Persicimonas caeni: one gene and its partners. The protein of the gene in region 3 interacts with the protein of the main gene of each other region in a pairwise test. Links are inferred from orthologs where the notes say so. Each region holds a gene or a part of one and is shown on either strand. Other genes may lie near its edges.

What was found.
Region 1: the proteins of rpe (region 3) and FIV42_RS20065 interact in binary tests that used the Escherichia coli proteins (3 or more experiments, as listed by UniProt). The link is inferred for Persicimonas caeni from one-to-one orthologs.
Region 2: the proteins of rpe (region 3) and eno interact in binary tests that used the Escherichia coli proteins (3 or more experiments, as listed by UniProt). The link is inferred for Persicimonas caeni from one-to-one orthologs.
Region 4: the proteins of rpe (region 3) and dnaN interact in binary tests that used the Escherichia coli proteins (3 or more experiments, as listed by UniProt). The link is inferred for Persicimonas caeni from one-to-one orthologs.

What each region holds. Positions count from the first base shown.
Region 1 is NZ_CP041186.1:5,452,925-5,458,100, reverse strand. The notes cover bases 678-3,475. They hold FIV42_RS20065 (carbohydrate kinase family protein), read left to right. Parts: upstream 678-1,486; coding sequence 1,487-2,464; downstream 2,465-3,475. Other genes in these bases: FIV42_RS20060 (bifunctional metallophosphatase/5'-nucleotidase), read left to right, coding at 2,550-3,475; FIV42_RS20070 (serine/threonine protein kinase), read left to right, coding at 678-1,475. Also shown: more of FIV42_RS20070, read left to right, coding at 1-677; more of FIV42_RS20060, read left to right, coding at 3,476-4,244; FIV42_RS20055 (transposase), read right to left, coding at 4,309-5,055. UniProt on the Escherichia coli protein: Catalyzes the ATP-dependent phosphorylation of fructoselysine to fructoselysine 6-phosphate. Functions in a fructoselysine degradation pathway that allows E.coli to grow on fructoselysine or psicoselysine.
Region 2 is NZ_CP041186.1:7,366,757-7,372,079, reverse strand. Bases 972-3,916 are described here. They hold eno (phosphopyruvate hydratase), read right to left. Parts: upstream 3,130-3,916; coding sequence 1,813-3,129; downstream 972-1,812. Other genes in these bases: FIV42_RS27375 (hypothetical protein), read right to left, coding at 3,916-3,916; FIV42_RS27380 (hypothetical protein), read right to left, coding at 3,281-3,883. Outside these bases: FIV42_RS27395 (FtsX-like permease family protein), read right to left, coding at 1-426; more of FIV42_RS27375, read right to left, coding at 3,917-5,229; FIV42_RS27370 (hypothetical protein), read right to left, coding at 5,313-5,323. UniProt on the Escherichia coli protein: Catalyzes the reversible conversion of 2-phosphoglycerate (2-PG) into phosphoenolpyruvate (PEP). It is essential for the degradation of carbohydrates via glycolysis.
Region 3 is NZ_CP041186.1:6,534,747-6,539,833, reverse strand. Bases 1,184-3,892 are described here. They hold rpe (ribulose-phosphate 3-epimerase), read right to left. Parts: upstream 3,017-3,892; coding sequence 2,351-3,016; downstream 1,184-2,350. Other genes in these bases: rsmB (16S rRNA (cytosine(967)-C(5))-methyltransferase RsmB), read right to left, coding at 3,143-3,892; FIV42_RS24245 (dienelactone hydrolase family protein), read left to right, coding at 1,184-1,705. Also shown: FIV42_RS24250 (undecaprenyl-diphosphate phosphatase), read left to right, coding at 1-486; more of FIV42_RS24245, read left to right, coding at 773-1,183; more of rsmB, read right to left, coding at 3,893-4,510; fmt (methionyl-tRNA formyltransferase), read right to left, coding at 4,503-5,087. UniProt on the Escherichia coli protein: Catalyzes the reversible epimerization of D-ribulose 5-phosphate to D-xylulose 5-phosphate.
Region 4 is NZ_CP041186.1:3,404,583-3,409,873, forward strand. What follows is about bases 1,198-4,110. They hold dnaN (DNA polymerase III subunit beta), read right to left. Parts: upstream 3,260-4,110; coding sequence 2,135-3,259; downstream 1,198-2,134. Other genes in these bases: recF (DNA replication/repair protein RecF), read right to left, coding at 1,198-1,953; FIV42_RS12640 (TetR/AcrR family transcriptional regulator), read right to left, coding at 3,924-4,110. In the rest of the region: 23S rRNA (uracil(1939)-C(5))-methyltransferase RlmD, read right to left, coding at 1-822; more of recF, read right to left, coding at 826-1,197; more of FIV42_RS12640, read right to left, coding at 4,111-4,526; FIV42_RS12645 (TetR/AcrR family transcriptional regulator), read left to right, coding at 4,680-5,291. UniProt on the Escherichia coli protein: Confers DNA tethering and processivity to DNA polymerases and other proteins. Acts as a clamp, forming a ring around DNA (a reaction catalyzed by the clamp-loading complex) which diffuses in an ATP-independent manner freely and bidirectionally along dsDNA.

The DNA of each region.
Region 1 (5,176 bases), 1.1 Mb from region 3 along the record:
TGGAGTTGATGGAGGGGCACGACCTCGAGACGCAGATCTTCGAGCGCCCGTTTCTGCCGGCCGAGCGCGCGTTGCCGCTCTTCGCCGGGTGCCTCGACGCGCTCGGCTGGGCGCACAAAAAGGGCGTGGTCCACAAGGACCTCAAGCCGGGCAACGTCTTCTTCGCCAACCCGAACACCCCCGACGAGGCGTTTCGCCTGCTCGACTTCGGCACCGCCTTTCTCGACAACGCCGCCGCCGGCCGTCTGACCGCCACCGGCGAGATTTTGGGCACGCCCCAGTACATGGCCCCCGAATATATCGACGAGCAGGTCGTCAGCCCCGCGCTCGACGTCTACCAGATGGGTCTGATCTTGGCCGAGTTGCTCTCCGGGCGCCCCGTGGTCGACGCGCCGACACCCATGGCGTGCATGCTCGAGCACCTGAGCGGCGAGTACGAGCTGCCGCGCGCGCTCATGCAGAGCGCGGTGGGCCCGGTACTCCAGGCAGCGCTGCAGACCGACCCCGCCGAGCGTTTCGAAGACGCCGCCGCGTTCGCCCGGGCCCTTCGCCAGGTCGACGCCTCGCAGGTGCCGGCGATCCCTCCCGGCAAGATCCCCATGGCGCGCCCGAGCACCACCCAACTCCTCGCGCCGGGCGCCTACCAGGACACCGTGCAGATGAGCCTCGACCCACAGCGCGCCGAGACGCTGCGCGGCCTGGGCGGCCCCCGGCTCGACGAATTGCAGACCGTCCCCGGCATCTCGGCCGACCTCGCCCGCCGCCTCGTCGAGCTCGACGATGCCCTCGTCGCCTCCGAGGCCGACGACGACCTGGCCACGCGCAAGACGCAGACCTGGACCAAAGAACCCCCCGAGGTGGCGCCGCGTACCGAAACCGTCCCGCCGCCGGCTCAGACGCCGTCGCGGCGGACAATGGTGATCGCCGTCCTGGTCGCCGCCGCGCTCCTCTTGGGCGGCGCCACCGCATGGTTGCTCGTCGACGCCGGGTCGTCGACCGCGACAAAGCCGGCGAAGGAAGTCGAGTCGGCACCTGGTTCCCCAACCAAGCCCGCGCAGGAAATCAACTCGGCACCTGGTTCCGAAACCAACCCCGCGCAGAAAGCGCAGCCGGCAGAGACGACGCCCGCAGAGCCGGCGTCGAACGCCAACTCGGCAAAAGAGACGCCCACAAAGCCGAAGTCGAACGTCAAAACGGCCAAAGAGAAGCCCGCAAAGCCAAAATCGAAAACCGACGAGGCCTCTGCGACCCTCCAGAAGCCGAAATCGACAGTCGAGCAGACATCCGGTTCCGAAACCAAGCCCGAGCAGAAAATCGAGCGGACATCTGGTTCCGAAACCAAGCCCGATTCAACGACCGACGAGGCCTCTGCGACCGTCGAAAAGGCCGAATCGACGACCGAGACGGCCCCTGAGGCCGATACAGAGCCCGAATCGACCGAAGACGCCCCCTATGACTGGGCCGTCGCAGACTGACGAGCACCGCCATGACCGAAAATGCCGACCAACTCGACATCTTGAGCTTCGGCGAAGCCCTCGTCGACTTCCTGCCCGACCGGCGCGGCAAGCTGCGCCACGTCGACAGCTTCCACAAAGCTGTGGGCGGCGCGCCGGCCAACGTCGCCCTGGGGCTCGCCCGCCTGGGACGCCGCGTCGGCTTTCTGAGCAACGTGGGCGCCGACGAATTCGGCGCGTACCTGCGTGAGGCGCTCGAGCGCGAGGGCGTCGACGTCACTGGCGTACACGACGTCTCGGGCGTCAAGACCGGCGTCACCTTCGTGAGCCTCGACCACGACGGCGACCGAAGCTTCTTGTTCTTTCGCGAGCCGAGCGCCGACCTGAGCGTCACCCCCGACGACGTCGACGAGGCCCTCGTCGCCCGCAGCCGCATCGTCCACCTGGGCAGCAACCTGATGACCGAGCCCGACCCGCGCGCCGCGACCTTGCGCCTGCTCGATCTGGCCGAAGAGCACGGCTGTCTGGTGTCGACCGACCCCAATATTCGCCTGCACCTGTGGAAAGACCACGCCGAGACCCGCCGCCAGGTCGACGCCCTGCTCCGCCGCTGCGACCTCATCAAGCTCAACGACGACGAGCTCGCCTTCGTCGGCGAGGGCAAGTCGGCGCGCGAGGTGTGGGAAGACATCATTCGGCCCAACGGCGCGCTCGCGCTCGTGGTCACGCATGGCGCCGACGGCGCCGAAGTCTTCTGCGGCGACGTACACGCCCGGGTCGACGCGCCCGAGGTCGAGGTCGTCGATACGACCGGGGCGGGCGATGGGTTTGTGTCGGGCATGCTCACCGCGATTTGCGAGGCGGTCGGCGAAGCTGAGCTTCGCGAGAGCATCGCCTCGTGGGACGAGGCGCAGTGGGAGCGTGTGCTCGGGTTGGGCTGTGCGTGCGGGGCGAAGGTGTGTGAGCAGTTGGGAGCTACGCCGGGATTGCCCCGGCGTGGGGAGGTGTGAGTGCATACCTGCAACACCTAGACGCCCCGCCCCACCTCAACTATGGTCACCTCGTCAAGTACGCCCCGTTCTTTCGAGGTAATCAATGTTCGTTTCAAGCCGCCTGTCCGCCCTTCTCCTCGCCGTCGCCCTCGTCGCGAGCGCCTGCACGCAACCGCAGACCAAGCCCGACAAGGCCGAGCCGCCCAAAAAAGACCCGGTGGCCGTCAAGGTCATCTCGTTCAACGACCTGCACGGCAACCTGGAGGCCCCGTCGGGCAAGGTGACCGTCGACGGCGAGCGCGTCGAGGCGGGCGGCGTGGCGTTCATGAAGGCGTATGTAGACAAGCTCAAAGGCGAGCACCCCAACACCATCGTGGTGTCGGCGGGCGACCTCGTCGGAGCCAGCCCGCTGGTATCTTCGGTCTTTCACGACGAGCCGACCATCGAGGCGATGAACCAGCTCCCCCTCGACCTCATCGCCGTGGGCAACCACGAGTTCGACGAGGGCTGGGAAGAGCTGCTTCGCCTGCAGAACGGCGGCTGTCACCCGGAGACGGGCTGCCAGACCGGCGAGAGCTTCGAAGGCGCCAAATTCCAGTTCCTGGCGGCCAACGTCATCAAGAAAGACGACGGCAAGACGATCTTTCCGGCGCACCAGGTCAAAGAGTACGACGGGCTGCCGGTCGGCTTTATCGGCCTGACGCTCGAGGGCACCGACAAGATCGTGTCGCCCGAGGCCGTCGAGGGCCTCGAGTTTCGCGATGAGGTCGAGGTGATCAACGAGTCGACCGCCGCGCTGCAAAGCGAAGGCGTCGAGGCCATCGTCGTGCTCATCCACGAGGGCGCCCGGCCCAGCAAAGAGCTCGACTCGGTCAGCGACTGCGGCGACATCGAAGGCCCGGTGGTCGACATCGTCAAAAACTCGAGCGAGGCGGTCGACGTCTTCGTGACCGGCCACTCCCACAAGACCTACGTGTGCGAGATCGACGGCAAGCTCGTCACCAGCGCCAAGTCCTACGGGCGCCTGCTCACCGAGATCGACCTGACCCTCGACCCCGAGACGCGCGACGTCGTCGAAAAGAAGGCGGTCAACCACGTCGTCTACAACGACAAAGAGCCCGCCAACACCCAGATGGCCGAGCTGGTCGAGACCTACGTCGACAAGTCGGCCGCGGTGGCCAACCGCAGCGTGGGCACGGTCACCGCGAGCATCTCGCGCGAGGCCAACGAGGCCGGCGAATCGGCGCTGGGCGACGTCATCGCCGACGCCCAGCTCGCCGCCACGAAGGCCGCCGACAAGGGCGGCGCCCAGGTCGCCTTCATGAACCCGGGCGGCATCCGCTCGAGCCTGGAGGCCAAGGACGCCACCGCCGAGAAGCCGGCCACGGTCACCTACGAAGACCTGCACCGCGCCCAGCCCTTCGGCAACACCCTGATGACGATGACCCTGACCGGCGCCCAGATCCACGACCTGCTCGAGATGCAATGGTCGGGCTCGCACCCCAAGATTCTGCAGGTCTCCGAGGGCTTCAGCTACACCTGGAACCCCGACGACGCCCCGGGCGACCGTGTCGACCTCGAGCAGATCGAGCTCAACGGCCAGCCGATCGACGCCGAGCAGGGCTACCGCGTGACGGTCAACAGCTTCCTGGCGTCGGGCGGCGACGGGTTCACGATTTTGAAGGAAGGCACGGAGCGCCGACCGGGGGCGATCGACCTGGACGTGCTCGCCGACTACTTCGAGCTGAACTCACCGGTCGAGCCCGGCTCACAAGACCGCATCAAGCTGGAGGAATGAGGTTTCGGGGGCCTCTTGGCCTCGCTTCCCTCGGTGCGGGGGCATCTTGCCCTCGCTTTCAAGCCTACGCTGCATTTGATTTCGACCAATCTGAGTCAGGCATAGCATACTCATCCCACCACGCCTTCGACTCCTCCTCGCTACAAAGCGGTCTCCCCAACTCCCTCGGCTTCTCCTCTTCCTTCCAACGTCGCTCGTACTGACGCCGCCACTTCCAGTCATCTTGACCCACCGCATCCGCATTGTGCCAGATGTAGTGGCGCACCCGTTCGAGTTCTTCCTCGGTACGCACGAGTCTATCAAAATAATCAGCCTGCCAGACCGGCTCGCCTTGCCGTCCGAGTAGCTTGTTGATCTTGTTAGCCGTAAATGACTTCCACGAGTGCATGATGTCCGACAGCCAGTGGCCTTTGCGGGTCTGAAGCCCTACATGGGCGTGATTCGACATGATGATCCACGAGTCGAGGTCATACCGGTCACGATGAAAGTACTCGAAAGCACCGGCCACGATCTGTGCGACGTGTGGGTTCGCGAGCATGCGACTTCCGGCACCGGCATCGAGCAGGTCGTCGACCTGCTCGAAGTACTCGCCGTTGATCTGATAGAGCCGTGCCGAATCGAGCTTGCCCGCGTTGTAGAGCTCGGCCACGAGACGCTCACGCTCTTCGCCGAGTCGTGCGAGCTTCTTCTTGGGGACCGAGTCGTGTAGGCAAAACGTCACGAAGTAAATGCCCGGGTCGACTTCAAGGTGGGGCAAGTATTTGCCGCGGCGGCGGCGCACCGGGCCACGGTAGTCAAAGTAGTGCGGCATCGTTTTCTCCTGATGTCGAAGGTCATAGTTGCCTCACTATGGTTTTCGACAAAATGTGGAAAAACGTTGCGTGCTTTTTTGGGAGATCGGGGTTTGGTGGGTGTGGGAGGCGGGTTTTGAG
Region 2 (5,323 bases), 830 kb from region 3 along the record:
GTTCTGCAGGTATTTGAGGTTGCCCTCGACCATGTCTTGAGAGAGCTCACTGACCTGGCCGACCCGATCGGGATCGATGCCGCGAAGGATCACGCCGCTGAGGTTCGTGGGACTCGAGACCATGACCTCGGCCTCCAGAAACGGCTCGGCGCCCGTGACACCTTCCATCGCCGCGGCCGTCTTGGCCACCTGTCCGGCGTCGACCAAATCGTCTCCCTCGGCCGCTTGGACTACGGCGTGGGCCTTGGTCCCCAAGATCTTGTCTTTGAGGTCCTTTTTGAAGCCGCCCATAACGCTGAGCACCACGATCAGCGCGGTCACCCCGAGGGCGACCCCGCAGATCGAGATCAGCGTGATGATGGAGACGACCTGGGTTCGCTTCTTGGCCATCAAGTAGCGAAGCCCGATGAATCGTTCGTAGGACATGTCGGCTCGAAAAGCCTCTTAGATGGGTAATGAGTGACGCCGCCCTCGGGCGACGTCTGCACACGAGATGCGTCAACTCGCCTCGGCGGGCTCCTCTTCGGTCTCGCCGCCCTGCTGGAGCAGGTAGGCTTCGATGAACTCGTCGAGGTCACCGTCGAGCACCGAGTCGGTGTTGCCGATGGTCACGCCCGTGCGCAGGTCCTTGACCTGCTTGTACGGGTGCAACACATAGGACCGGATCTGGCTGCCGAAGGCGACGTCCTTTTGCTCGGAGTGCTCGGCAGCGGCGCGCTCTTCGCGCTCACGCAGCTCTTTTTCATAGAGCTTGGCGCGCAGAATCTTCATGGCGGTGGCGCGGTTTTTGTGCTGCGAGCGCTCGTTCTGGCACTGAACGACGATGCCGGTCGGCTGGTGGGTGATACGCACCGCCGAATCGGTCCGGTTGACGTGCTGACCACCAGCGCCCGAGGCGCGGTAGGTGTCGATGCGAAGATCCGAGTCGTTGATCTCGATCTCGATGTCGTCGTCAATCTCCGGGGCGACCGATACCGCTGCGAAACTCGTGTGGCGGCGGCTGCTGCTATCGAACGGACTGATGCGCACCAGACGGTGGACGCCGGCCTCGGCCTTGAGCATCCCGTAGGCGTACTCGCCTTTGACCAGAATGTCGGCCCCTTTGATGCCGGCCTCTTCGCCGTCTTGTTTGTCGGTGATCTCGGCCTTCCAGCCCTTCTTCTCCATGTAGCGCAGGTACATGCGCAGAAGCATGTCCGCCCAGTCCTGGCTCTCGGTGCCGCCGGCGCCGGAGTTGATCGAGAAGATGGCGTTGTGGTCGTCGTGCTCTCCGCCGAGCATGCGGCGAGTCTCGAGCGACTCGACTTCCCGTTCGGTCTGCTGCAGCAGATTACGAGCCTCGGCGAGCGAATCCTCATCGCCGCCGACTTCCTCGGACAGCTCGATGAAGACACGCGCCTCCTCGACGTTGGTCTGCTGGGCGTCGAATTTTTCCAGAAGCCCTTCGATCTCGCCGCGTTCCTTCATCAACTCTTGAGCGCGGTCGGAGTCGTCCCAGAAGCTGGGGTCCTGGCTGATGGCGTCTAGCTCCTCGAGGCGTGCCTGCTTTTGAGGCAGGTCAAAGATACCTCCGGAGCTCGGTCAGACGCTCTTTGAGGTCGTCGATTTTCGAGCTCAGTTCGTTACTCATCTTGGGCTTTCTCGGGTGTTGGAATCCACTTGGCCGATTTACGGCTATAAACAATGCCGTGAACCACGCCGCTATTCCGGCGTCGGCAAGGTTTGGGTAGTAACGTGTGGGGGGGGGGGGTGTCAATCGGGGTGTGCGCATGGGCGAGCTGCCGAGGCGGCGCCTCGGCAGCTCGCAGGGCCTCAGCCTAGCCCACCAAATGCGTCGATGCCCGGGTAAATCGCCGAGTCGCCGAGTTCCTGCTCGATGCGCAGAAGCTCGTTGTACTTGGCGACGCGATCCGAGCGCGACAGGCTGCCCGTCTTGATCTGGCCGCTGCTCGTGGCCACTGCCAGGCTGGCGATGGTGGTGTCTTCGGTCTCACCGGAGCGGTGGCTGATCACCGAGGTGTACCCGGAGCGATGAGCCATCTCGATGGCGTCGAGGGTCTCGGTGATGGTGCCGATCTGATTGACCTTGATGAGGATCGAGTTTGCCACACCGCTCTCGATGCCTCGGCCGAGTCGTTCGGTGTTGGTCACGAAGAGGTCGTCACCGACGAGCTGAACGCGCTCGCCCAGCGCGTCGGTCAGCGCCGCCCAGCCGTCCCAGTCGTTCTCGTCGAGGCCGTCCTCGATGCTGATGATCGGGTACAGGTCGGACAGTTCGGCGTAGAAGCTCACGAGTTCTTCTGCTCCCAGCGAGCGCCCCTCACCTTCGAGCGTGTAGACGCCTTTGTCAGCGTCGTAGAACTCGCTGGCCGCACAATCGAGGGCGAGGCGGACCTGGTCGCCCGGGTTGTAGTTGGCCTTGTCGATCGCTTCCATGATCAGGTCGAGCGCCTCCTTGTTGCTGCCAAGGTTGGGCGCAAAGCCGCCCTCGTCGCCCACCGAGGTGCTGTAGCCGCGGCTCGACAACACCCGCTTGAGCGAGTGGAAGATCTCGGCCCCGCACTGCAGCGCCTCACTGAACGTCTCGGCGCCCACCGGCACGACCATGAACTCCTGAAGGTCGACGGTGTTGTCGGCGTGCGCGCCACCATTGACGATATTCATCATCGGCACGGGCAGCACCGTCGAGGTCAGCCCACCGATATATCGGTACAGCGGCATGCCCAGGTAGTTCGCCGCTGCGCGCGCCGTGGCCATACTCACCGCCAAGATCGCGTTGGCGCCCAGCTCACCTTTGTTGTCGGTGCCGTCGATCTCGCACATCAACATGTCAATGCCGGTCTGGTCGACGGCGTTGTACCCCTCGAGCTCCGGCAAGATTTTGTCGTGGACGTTGTCGACTGCGTTGCGCACGCCTTTTCCGCCGTAGCGGTCGCCGCCGTCTCGCAGCTCGACGGCCTCGTGCTCGCCGGTCGACGCGCCGCTGGGCACCGCTGCGCGCCCCATGGTGCCGTCTTCGAGATACACGTCGCACTCGACGGTCGGGTTTCCGCGACTGTCGAGGATCTCGCGTGCCACGATGTCTGCGATGAAACTGCCGCCGGTCTGCTCATCCATGTGATGGTGCATCTTCTCGTCCTTGTCTGGAAAGTTGTCGTCTTCGAGGTCGTCTTAAAAAGTTCTGAGTCGCGTGACATTGACACAACATTCGTGCGCGTTCGTCAACATCAAGGTGGAAGAAGGTTGAGGATGGAGGAAGACGGGTTAGGATAGGTAAGCCTTACTCTTCCTCCCCCGCTCTCTCCCCTTCCTCTCCCTTCACTTCCACCACCCAGAACGGGGAGTTGTAGAACCGGCTCGCCGGCGGGCGAGCGTAGACGCCGAGTTGGCTGGCGTCGGGATCGGAGACCACGGCCACCTGGTAAGGCACGTTGAAGAGGCTCAGGTGCGCTCTGGCGACCTCGGCGGACAACTTGCCGCCCGAGCCCCGCGCGCCGACAAAGACGCCCACGATATGGTCCTCAGGGGTTCGCTGCATGGACACCTCGTCGACGATATCGTCGAGTTCGGGCTTGAGCGAATTGTAGAGGGTGTCCAGCGTGGCGATGTGCTGGAAGCGAGAGAAGCCGGTCACCTCGAGGAAAGGGCCGACGTCGTCGACGGCGAACGCGCCGATAAGCACCGCGAAGGACGGCTCGTGGCGGTATGATGCGGCGAAGGCGAGCTCATCGAGGACGTCACGGTAGATGAAGAGACGCACCTCATTGCCCGTAAACTCGCCTATCGGTCGTGCCTCGAGGGAGGCCACGTCGGTGGGCGCGTCTCGAAAGATCGAACTCGCCAGCTTCTCGCCGGCGAGTCGCACGAGTTCATCGCGGTCCATAGATTTCTTGGAGTCGGTGGGCGCTCGTGTCGCTACGAGCGCGGGTGGATAGCTCGATAGGCCAAGGTGCTCGTCTGGTCGACCGGCGTGATCTCACCGCTCTTTACGTCGATATCCCAGGCCATGCAGTTGCCTTTGGATGCCCAATCGTCCGACTTCTCCTCGTCGCCGGCCTTCAGGCTGTGCTTGCACGCCCACTCTTCTTCAACGTGCCTGCGGTCGAACTTATCCTTCTTCTCGAGATTGTAAACGTAGAGGATGCGGTAGACGCTCTTGTCCTTTTTCTGGGGCATGAAACGGCAGTTGCCCTTGCTCTTGCAGACCTCGAATTCCTCGCGGGTCTTGGCCTGCGCGGTGAGCATCCACTCGAGCGACTCGATGAGGGCGTCATTCGACAGCACGTGCACCAGCGAGCGACAGCCCGGGTGGCGCGGCATCTTCTTGCAGGCGCCGTCGACAAAGCGCTTTTTCTTGCTGTCGAACTCTTGCGGCATGATGTCGACCGGATTCTTCTGATCGAACTCCTCGCCAGCGCGCATGATGTCAGCTGCCTGCAGGTTGATCGCTCGAAGCGCCTTGCGGTCGTAGTCGAACTTGAACTCGGCGTAGGTCGGCGAGCCCTCTTCGACCCACTGAAAATAGGCGTCGAACTTATTGCCGCGGTCGTGATCAATGGTCCAGCCCAAGATGGTGTCTTCATCGGAGCTTTCGGCGCGCTCCTTGAAGTAGAGCAACAAAGCGCCGCCCAAGTTCACCCCGGACTCGAAGCGGTGGTTGGTGATGGCGGCAACGACCTGTTGGGCCTTGTCGTAATAATCCGACTCCACACCCTTCTTGGGGGTTTGTGCGACCTTGGCGAGCACGTTTTTGGGGACGACCTTCTGCCCCTTCAAGTCGACAAGCCAAGCCGGTCCGATGCGGATATTGGCGTCTTCGAAGGCATAGCGCACCAAGTAGTATTGGGGGCCGTACTTCGTTTCACCCCACCAGGTCGCCTCCCAGCCACTGGGCTTGGCGCTGGTGATCTTGAGCTTCTCTTTGACGAACTTCGCATCATCCAGGATGTCGGCCACGGTCGTGGCCTCGGCGGCCTCTTCCTCGTCGCCTTCTTCCTCAGGCATCCCCTCCACCGTCTGGCGCTTGACCAATTTGATGGCCGCCTTTCGGTTGGCCTCGGAGGCCCACGGGTTCTCCTTTTCCTTTTCGTCGGTTTCTTTCTCGACGACCCGCTCGACCACCTGCGTACTCGCGTCGCGAGTCAGTTCATAGGTGATCAGTCCGCCGACCACTAAAATCAGGGCGAGAAGCACCCCGAGGGTAATTTGAAGGATTAATCTAGTGTCCATTCGCCCGTCTTGCGCTGAACTTAAAAAAGGAAGCCTTTCAGCGAATATAGCAGACCGGTAGCGTATTCGGCAACGACGACAACTTACTTGGCCA
Region 3 (5,087 bases):
ATCACCGCCAAGGTGGTCGCAGGCCTGCTCATCATCAACGGCTTCATCCTGTTCGCGAACCGCTTCTTGGGAAAGACCAAGCCCGAGGAGCGCGAGTCGACCTGGAGCCTGTGGAATATCACCCCGATGGTCGCCATCGGCATCGGGATCGCCCAGGGCATCGCAGTTACGCCAGGCTTCTCGCGCGCCGGGCTGACGATCACCATCGCCCTGGCGCTCGGGATCATGCGCGTGCAGGCAGCACGCTTCTCGTTTCTCATCTCCATCCCGGCAATTTTGGGCGCGCTCGTTCTCAAGTTCGACCTGACGATGTTCACCGAGGCGACGACGACCGAGCTCATCGCCTTCGGCGCAGGGGCGTTGACTGCGGCGGCGGTGGGGTATGCGAGTATTTTGCTCTTGGTTGAAATGCTCAAGAAGGCCAGATTCCACCACTTTTCGTGGTATTGCTGGGTGGTGGGTATTTTGGGCGTTGCGCTGTTGTAGGCGTTGCTTTTTGGCGCCCCCTTTTAGCGACGCTACGCTTTTCGACGCCCCCCATCCGAGCCGCGCTGTACTGCGCGCGTCCCACCTTCCCCGAGGGGAAGGGATGCCTTAGCTCCTCTGAATCACGACGCTTCTCGCAACAGCAGCCCTTCCCCTGGGGGAAGGTGCCGAGCGCGCAGTACAGCGCGGCTCGGATGGGGGGCCGCATAAAGCTACGCTCACGCACACTCGACATCCCCCACCTCGTGCGCATTCTCCCAACAACCTCAACACGCGGAGAATGACCATGCGCAACTTGCTGCTCTTCTGCATCGCCCTCGCCACCCTCGCCGCCTGCTCCCCCTCCGAGCCCAAGCCGGACCCGCAGCCCGCCGAGCAGGAGCCGGTGAAGGCCGACACGGCCAACGAGCAGGCCAACGAACAGGCCAACGAACAGGCCAACGAGACCATCACCGACCGCATGGCCAAGGAGCACGCCGGTGACGAGCCTACGGCGAGTGACGGGGCCAAGCAGGCGCCCGCCACCGAGGTCGTCGGCAAAGAGGTCGAGTACTTCTCGCGCGCCGGCGAGCCCATCACGGGCTACCTGGCCGAGCCCAAAGACGCCGCAGAAGACCTGCCCGCGATCATCGTCATCCACGAGTGGTGGGGACTCAACGACAATATCCGCGCGATGACCCGCCGGCTGGCCGGCGAGGGCTACCGGGCGCTGGCCGTCGACCTGTATAACGGCGAGACCGCCGACACGCCCGAGAAGGCGCGCCGGCTGATGAACAAGACGATGAACAACGACAAGGCCGCGCTCGTGAACCTGTCGGCGGCCAGACGCTGGATGGAAGACGAGTACAGCCCCAGCGCGATGGGCATCATCGGGTGGTGTTTCGGTGGAGGGTGGTCGCTGCGCGGCGCGCTCAACATGAAGGAGAACGTCGACGCGGTGGTCATGTACTACGGGGAGGTCAACACCGACGAGTCGCAGCTCGCCGACCTGAAGGCCCCGCTCCTGGGCATCTTCGGCGCCGAAGACCAGGGCATTCCGGTCGAGAACGTGCGCGAGTTCGACAAGACCCTCGAGAAGCTCGACAAGAATGCGACCATCCAGATCTTCGAGGACGCCGGCCACGCCTTCGCCAACCCGTCGGGCAAAAACTACGACAAAGAGGCCGCCCAGAAGGCCTGGGAGCTGACGACGGCGTTTTTCGACAAGCACCTCGAGTAACAGTGGAGGGGGGTTCGACCCCCGTCAGTTTTGCTCGGGGGGCAGACGCCCCCCCCTCCCTACCCCCCCTATTTCTGCTCGGGGACCAGAACTTTGGGGACCCCTACCCCCCTCATTTCTGCTCGGGGACCAGAACTCTGGGGACCCCTACCCCCCTCATTTCTGCTCGGGGACCGAAAATTTTTGAGGTCGACTCAAAAAAATTTTGCCCCCGGACCAGAAATTTTTGGGGTCGAACCCCAAAAATCGCGGTCTGGGGGCAGAAGTCACATGGCCCCATCCCCCCCTTGTTCTGCCCCAGTATCAGACATCGGCCCGGTCGACTCGCGTAGGGCGTGACCGGAAACCAGGTGCAATCACGGAGGACTTTCGTCTTTCGGTGCGAGTGCTTCCAGCTCTCGCTTACGAGGGCAAGATGCCCACGCACCGAACCTCTTTTCGGTGCGAGTGCTTCCAGCTCTCGCTGGCGAGGGCAAGATGCCCTCGCACCGAGCCTCTTTTCGGTGCGAGTGCTTCCAGCTCTCGCTTACGAGGGCAAGATGCCCACGCACCGAACCTCTTTTCGGTGCGAGTGCTTCCAGCTCTCGCTGGCGAGGGCAAGATGCCCTCGCACCGAACAAATAGGGCAAGATGCCCTCGCCCCCGTTACGCCCCCACGCGGCGTTTCATCTCGGCGATCGTATCGGCGTACGACTCGCTCTTGAAGATGCCGCTGCCCGACACCAATACGTTGGCGCCGGCCTCGTAAATCTCGGCGATATTGTCGACCTTGACCCCGCCGTCGACCTGAACGCGCATGTCGGTGCGCCCGTGGCGCTCCAAGAGCTCCTGCAGGTCGCGCAGCTTTCGCAAGGACTGCGGGATGAACGACTGGCCGCCGAAGCCCGGGTTGACGCTCATGATGAGCACCATGTCGAGGTCCTCGACGACGTACTCGACCACGTCGAGCGGCGTGCCCGGGTTGATGGCCAGCGAGGCCTTGCCGCCGGCTTCGTGGATCTGCTGGATCACACCGTGGGTGTGGGCGGTCGCCTCGGGGTGGAACGACAGGTAGTCGGCGCCCGCCTCGACGAATTTGGCGGCGTAGAAGTCGGGGTCCGAGATCATGACGTGGACGTCGAGCACCGCGTCGGGAAACTCGCCGCGCAGCGCTTTCACCACCGGCAGACCGATGGTGATATTGGGCACGAAGTGGCCGTCCATCACGTCGACGTGCAGCCAGTCGGCGCCGGCGTCGAGCACCGCCTGGCACTCTTCGGCGAGGCGGGTGAAGTTGGACGAGAGAATCGACGGGGCGATGAGTGGCTTCATGAGGGACTCGCTGGGTTGAACTTGGGTTTCACCACGGAGCACACGGGGACACGGAGACACGCTTTTTATTATTGCTTTTCCCCCGTGCCCCCGTGTGCTCCGTGGTGATTACATCTCTAGCAGCTCTTAGCTCTTCCGACGAAGACGCGCCGCAAAGAACGCGTCCGTGTCGTGCTCGAGCGGATCTAGCGTCAATTGGGCGTCTCCATCAACGTATTTTTTCCAGTCGACCTCGGCGCCGGGGCCGCTTTCGGGGGCGCCGGTGCGCTCGAAGTCGCCGTGGCGCTCGAGGAAACGCTCGACCTGCTTGGGGCCTTCTTCGGTGGTGAAGGTGCACACGCTGTAGGTGAGCGTGCCGCCCGGACGTACCAAGGTGGCGGCGACGTCGAGCAGCTCTGCTTGCAGCTTGGTGAGCGCGAAGATGTCCGACTCGCTTCGCCTCCAGCGGGTCTCGGGGTGGCGTCGGATGACGCCCAGGCCGCTGCACGGGGCGTCGATGAGCACCAGGTCGAAGGTCTCGTCGGTCTCCTGGGCGAAGTCTTGGAGGCTTGCGACCTGCGTGGTGAGCCGCTCGCGCATGCCGGCGCTGTCGGCGGCCGTGCACAACATGTCGATCTTGGTGTCGGCCGGGTCGACGGCCACGACCCCGCCGGTGGGGCCGACGAGTCGCGCCAGGTGCAGGGTCTTTCCGCCAAGGCCCGCGCAGCCGTCGAGGACCGCAAGGTCGGGCTCGGCGCCTGCGTACAGCCCGATGAGCTGGCTGCCCAGGTCTTGGACGCCCCACTTGCCGTCGGCGATGCCGGCGCGTACCGCGTCGCTCATCGAGGCCGCCCGCAGCGCGCCGGGCACGCCCTCGACGGGCTCGACGCCCTCGGGCAGCTCGACGTCGTCGGCGAGCAGGCGAAGGTATAGCGGCGGGCGGGTGTCGAAGGCCTCGGCGAGCTTTTCGGCGCGCTCCAGGCCCCAGTACTGCAGCATGCGGTTGGTCATCCAATTGGGCAGCGAGTAGCGCTCGCCCAGGTAGCGCGCGGGCTTGCGCTCGCGGCCCTTGTCGCTCCACCAACGCACTTGTTTCGACTGATTCGCCTGCTTCGCCTGGCCCCTTTTGCGCACGATGCTCCGCAGCACGCCGTTGACCAGGCCGGCGGCCGCCCTGCTCGGCCCGGCCTTGGTGATCTCGACCGCCTCGTCGACCGCGGCGTGCGCGGGGATGCGGTTCAAGAAGAGCAGCTGGTAGACCGCCACCCGAAGCGCCACGAGCACGGGCAGGTCGAGCCCGTCGATGCCCCGGCGCACGAAGTCGCCCAACACCTTGTCGAGGGAGCGCTGCCAGGTGAGCGTGCCGTAGACCAGCTCGGTGGCCAGCCCGCGGTCACGCGCGTCGAGGCCGCTTCGCTCCAGGGCGGCGTCGAGCGCGATGTGGCTGTAGGCGTCCTCACGCTCGATCGTCTCGAGCACTTCCTGGGCGAGTTGTCGGGGATTGAGTTCAGACAAAGCAATCGCCTTCGCTGATTTCGTAGCCACACAAAAAGTCGCGCACGCCCATCGCCTTGCGGCAGGGGGCCTGCACCTCCAGGCACTCGATGGCGCCTTCGCCGCAGGCGACGACCAGGCGCTCGTTCGAGACGTCGACGTCGAGCACCTCGCCCGGCTCGCCAGCCTTTTCGCCGAGCAGGTCCTCGACCGGGCGGGCGAGGTGGAATTTGATGCGGGTCTGCTCGCCGTCGTGCTCGTGGAAGGCGAACGCGCCCGGCCACGGGTTGAACCCGCGGATGTGGTTGGCGACCGCCGCGCTCGACTTCGTCCAGTCGATATGGCCGTCTTCCTTCGACAGCATGCACGCGTAGCTCGACTCGTCGTCATTCTGCGGGGTCGGCTCGAGCTCGCCCTGGGCGAGCTTGTCGAGGGCGCCCACGATGACCTCGCGGCCGAGCTCGGCCAGGCGGTCGTGCAGCTCCTGGGCGGTCATGTCGGCGGGAATATCGACCTCGTGCTTCTCGAGCATCGGGCCGGTGTCGAGCCCAACGTCCATCTGCATGATGGTCACGCCGGTCTTCTCTTCGCCGTGGAC
Region 4 (5,291 bases), 3.1 Mb from region 3 along the record:
CTGCTCGCACGCAAAGACGACGAAGCCGCAAAACATCTGGGCGATATCTGCAGCGGCCATCTCTTTTCCGTCGCATAACGCCGTCTCGTCGTGGGTCGTCGTCAGCTCGATCATACGCTCGCCGGTTCGCTTTCCCTCGCGAATGGTCAGCGTGCGCAAAAAGCCCTCGTCCTTGTTGCCCTGATACGGCGCGAGGCCGCGTTCGATGGCCCACTGTCGAACCTTGGGCAGAAACTCGGAGACGAATTCCGACTGCAGATAGCACTCGTCGAGGTTCAAGACCTCGTAGCGATAGCCCTTCGGATACAGCCCCAGCGCGAACTCGCGGTCGGCGGTGTCCCCGAAGCTAAACTCCATCTTGTTTCGGTAGTACCACGGCTCGTCTTGGCCGATGATGGGCATGACGTGGCCGGGGTCGACACCGCGCCCCTGCATCAACCCCTTGATGATGCGCTCTTTGTTGGCCAATTGGTGGCGGTACGACATCAACTGCAAGGTGCAACCGCCGCACCCCTCCCCGCGAACCTCACGTCGGCCGAAATGCTTGCAGCGCGGCTCGATGCGCATCGGCGACGGCTCCAGAATCTCGTCGATCCGCGCGGTGATCGTGCGCTTTTTACGCCGTTCGACCGACACACGCACCCGGTCGCCGGGCACGGCCTTGCGCACCTGCATGGTGTAGTCCTTCGACTCCTCTTGAGGGCCGACGACACACGGAAACGCAGCCGTGCCGAGCCCTTTGAGCGACAGACCGTCGATCTCGAGTTCGAAGGTCTCGCCGTGGCGCGGGCTATGGGGCAAATGGGGGCGTTGCTGAGTCATCATTTAATCCGTGATCGCCTCGATTTCTCCACTACTTACGCGATACGTCTGCACATCCTCGTCCAACAAGATGTAGTCGCGGTGAGTGGTCGTAATGAACACCTGTCCTTCCATGCGGCTTCGCAAGAAGTCAAAGAGAAAGCGGTTGCGCTCGCGGTCGAGCTCGCTGGAGACGTCGTCCAGCAGCAAAATCGGCGCGAAGTGATAGCGCTCCTCGAGGTGGGTGATCTCGGCAATCTTCATGGCGAGCACGAAGGCTCGGTGCTGGCCCTGGCTGGCGTAGGTCTTGACGTCGCGGCCGTTGAGGGTCGTCTTCAAATCGTCGCGGTGCGGGCCGATGAGCGTGTAGCCGCGCATGCGCTCGTCTCGCCGGGTGCGCTCGAGTCCCTCCTGCAACACCCGTTCGATGGCCAGGCGACTGTCGAGGTCGGCTTCGGTCAGGTCATCCCGGTCCGACCACTTCATGTGGTAGTGGATATCCGCTTCGAACGCTTCGTCGAAAATCGCTCGAAAGGTGCGCTGCATGATGGGTCGAAAGTGGCTCAAGAACTTGAGCCTACGCTCGATGATCCGAGCACCGTACTGGATGAGCTGCTCGTCGTAGACATTCAGCAGCGACTGGTCGGGCGAGTGGTCCTTGAGTAGCGCATTTCGCTGCCCGAGCACGTCCTCGTAGTGCTGCGTTTCGGTCGCAAACGCCGGCAGCGCGTTGAAGATCGCCCGGTCGATGAACCGGCGCCGCTCCGAGGGCGACCCCTTCAGAATAGCGATGTCTTCGGGGCCGAACATCACCACGTTGACCGTGCCGAAAAAGTCCGACAGCTGGCGCACCGGATTGTCGTTCAAAAAGATCTTTTTGCCCCGGCCGCTCACCTCCAGGCGCACGATACGCTCGGAGCCGCCGCGGTCGACCCTCGCCTCGAGCGTGGCGCCATCTTCGCCAAAACGGATGAGGTCGGCGTTGGTCTGCGGCCGAAAGCTCTTCACCGCGCTCAACAGATACACCGCTTCGAGGAGGTTCGTTTTCCCCTGGCCGTTTTCGCCGGCTAGGATGTTGAACCGCGGGTGAGGCTCGAGCTCGACATGCTCGAGGTTGCGGAAGTCTTGGAGTCTGAGGGCTTCTAACAGCATTTGGTGGGGATTTAGGGGGCTGGGGGTTTGGGGGTTTAGGCCGCGGATGCGCTGATGCGCCATCCAGAAGAGGTCTTCAGATACGCGTAAGCGGCCACGATCATTCCGATCGGACCGCTTCGCTATCTCTTTTATCCAAGACCCCTAAACCCCCAGACCCCAAACCCCTGCAGTTCAAAGGTCACAGACGCATCGGCATGACAACGAACAACACGTCGTCGTTATTCGGGTCGCGCACCAGCGTGGGCGACAGCGTGTCGATGATCTCGATGGAGACTTGCTCACTGTCGAGCACGTTGAGCACGTCGATCAGGTAGCGGTAGTTGTAGCCCGCTTTGACCGGCTGGCCGGCGTAGTCGGCCGGGATGGTCTTTCGGCCCTCACCGCTGTCGGGGTCGCTGGCGTACAGCTCGAGGCCACCCTCGCCCAGAGCCAAACGCACGTTGTGCGTCTTGGGGCTGGCGAAGAGGCTCACGAATTTGAGCGACTGGGTGAACATGTCCTTGCTGACGAACGCCTTCTGGTCGCTCTCTTTGGGCAGCACCTGGGTGAAGTCGGGGAAGGTGCCCTCGATGAGGCGCACCGACATCGACATCGGCCCCGATTTGAAGACCACGCTGTTCTCGACCAGGCCGAAGCTCAGCTCGGCGCCCTTGGGGTCGATGATACGCTTGAGCTCGGAGAGACCTTTGCGCGGAATGATGATGCCGTCGCGAAGCGCCTGCGGGGTGTTGTCGCCGGGGGTGAATTCCTCGGGGCTGGTCTCGATCTTCGACAGGCGGTGACCGTCGGTCGACACCATCAACAACGTGTCCTCGGTGGTGACGCGGAAGAAAGCGCCCGTCAGGTTGGCGCGAGCGTCGTCGGTCGACACGCTGAACAACGTCTTGTCGATCATGTCCAGCAGCACGTCGGTGCCAATGGGGTACAGGTCGACTTCGCTGGTGTCCAAGATCTGAGGGAAGTCGTCGGGGTGCGTGCCGACGATGCGGCAGGCGACGTTGCCCGACTGCAGGTTCGCCCAGTAATTCTCCTCGGTCTCGAGCTCGAGACTGTCATCCTCGAGGTTCTTGACGATGTCGAACAGGCTCTTGGCCTGAAGCGTCACACTGCCTTCCTCGAGCACTTCACACTCGCAGGACGTCGAGATGGAGGTATCCAGGTCGGTGGCGTGGAGCGTCAGTCGGTCGCCTTTGGCTTCGAGCAACGCGTTCGACAGGATGGCGAGCGTGCTGCGTTGGCTGACGACGCCCTGTAGCTTGTAAAGCTCCTCGGTCAGCGCCTGAGGGGAAATACGAATTTTCATGCGAACCACTCCACTTGTTCTGCAGTCTCTTGAACTTCTGCAGTCTGTTGACCCCGTTAATCCAACATAGCTTGGCTTCGAGTGCAAGCGAAGATGAAACGTGACAAATCCACGACGCGCTACGGCGTTGTTTTTATAACTCAGGTTCCCTTCGTTTCTTTATTACAGTCGTATTAGTAGGGGCTGTGGAAATGTGGAAAACCCCCGTAAGTGACTGAGATCCCTCGGTCGAAACGATCACAGATCGGTGTGTGCTACAATGTGGGACAAATGTGATCAAACCCCGCGCTCTTTTTCCCCAGTCGTGATCACAGAGTTTTCCCCCACAGGATCACAGGGTTTTGCACAGGGTTTTCCACAGGCTACGAAGGGTTAGAATGGGCAAGGAAGAGGTAAATACGGGGAGAAATGGGGTGAAATGGGCGATCGGGGGAGAGGTTTTGTTGGGTTTTGGAATCCCTTGCTTGTTGGTAGGGCCCCTCCGTCGGCTCAGCTACGCTTCGCCGACACCTCCCCTTGCGCTGGAAAACACGCGGGGAGGGGGAGTGCAGGAAAGGAAAGTGTTTCAACATGCGATCCTCCTCCCCTGGCCGCAGTACAGGCCTTGGGGAGGTGCCTCGCGTAGTCCGCGAGGCGGAGGGGACTCCCCGGAAAGCAAGGGCGCTCAGTCCTTGTCACGCCCCGACACAAACGCCCGCGCCAACTGAATGGCATACGACGTATCCATCGGAATACCGCCGGTCGTCTGCTTGACCAGGGCCAGAATCAGGTAGGTGCCGAAGAAGAGCCACGCGGCCGTCTTGGTGTCGACGAAGTTGGGGACGAAGCCGCGGTCCTTCCAGTGGTCGATGGCCGAGGCGATCGCTTTGAGCGCGCGCTCTTGATAGGGAAGGTAGGTCTCGCGGATATCCTCTTGGTCGAGCTCGGAGAGGACCAAAAAGATCATCTTGGCGAAATCCTCGTGCTTCTCGAGCAGGTGCACATAGTACTTGAAGCACTCGGTGATCGCCTTGACCGGATTGTCGCGGTGGCTGTCGAGGGCTTCTTCCAGGCCGTTGACCAGTCGGTCGGAGGTCAGCTGGACCGCCTCGGTGAACAGGGCGCGCTTGCTACCGAAATAGCGGTAGATGAGCGCCTCGGTGACCCCGGCTTCCTCGCTGATGCTCTTGGTGGTCGCTCCGTGATAGGTCGAGCGGGCGAAGACACGGATGGCGCTTCGCAAGATCTGCTTCTTACGTTCTTTGGCCGGCAGTCGTTTGGTCGACACGGTCTGGCTCCTGGCAGGTGCACGTCGGAAACTACGTGAGTATTCACTCACATAGGTCGCGATCGCCGTCAAGGGTCTTGTGGCGTTGCAATCACCCCACTCCGCGCGTACCCTGCACCCAAAATTGCGCTTCCCTTTATTGCAGTAGCAATCATGAGCACGAGTGACTCAGACGGAAAACTCAGCAAGCGTGAACAGCGCCGTGAGGACCGCCGCGACGAGATCAAACAGGCGGCTATCAAGGTGTTCTCCGAGCATGGCTATCACGCAGCCAAAGTCTCCCAGATTGTCAAAGAAGTCGGGGTGGCTCAGGGGACCTTCTACCTCTATTTCGAGGGGAAAGAGCAGATCTTCGGCGAGATTCTCGAGGACTTCTTGGAGCTGGTCGTCAGCACGATCGCCGCCTGGGAGCCCTCGGATCTGGACACGCGCGAGGCGCTGGGGAGCGACCTGAAGCGCGTCGGACTGTTGTTGACCGACGTGCTCATGGAAAACCGCGAGATGACGGGTATCTTTTTTCGCGAGTCCCAGGCGGTCAATCAGGAACTCCAGACGCTCATTCGCGAGTTCTACGAGACGTTGCTCGCGATGCTGACCAGCTTCAACCGGATCCTGCACGAGCGCGGGCTCATCGCAAAGATGAACTTCCGGGTGCTCAGCAGCATGACCATTGGGATGGTCGAGCGGGTCATCAAAGAATACGTGGTCCACGGCCAGCTCGAGGACGTACCGGCCGAAGAGGTCGTCGACAATCTTGTCGTCTAC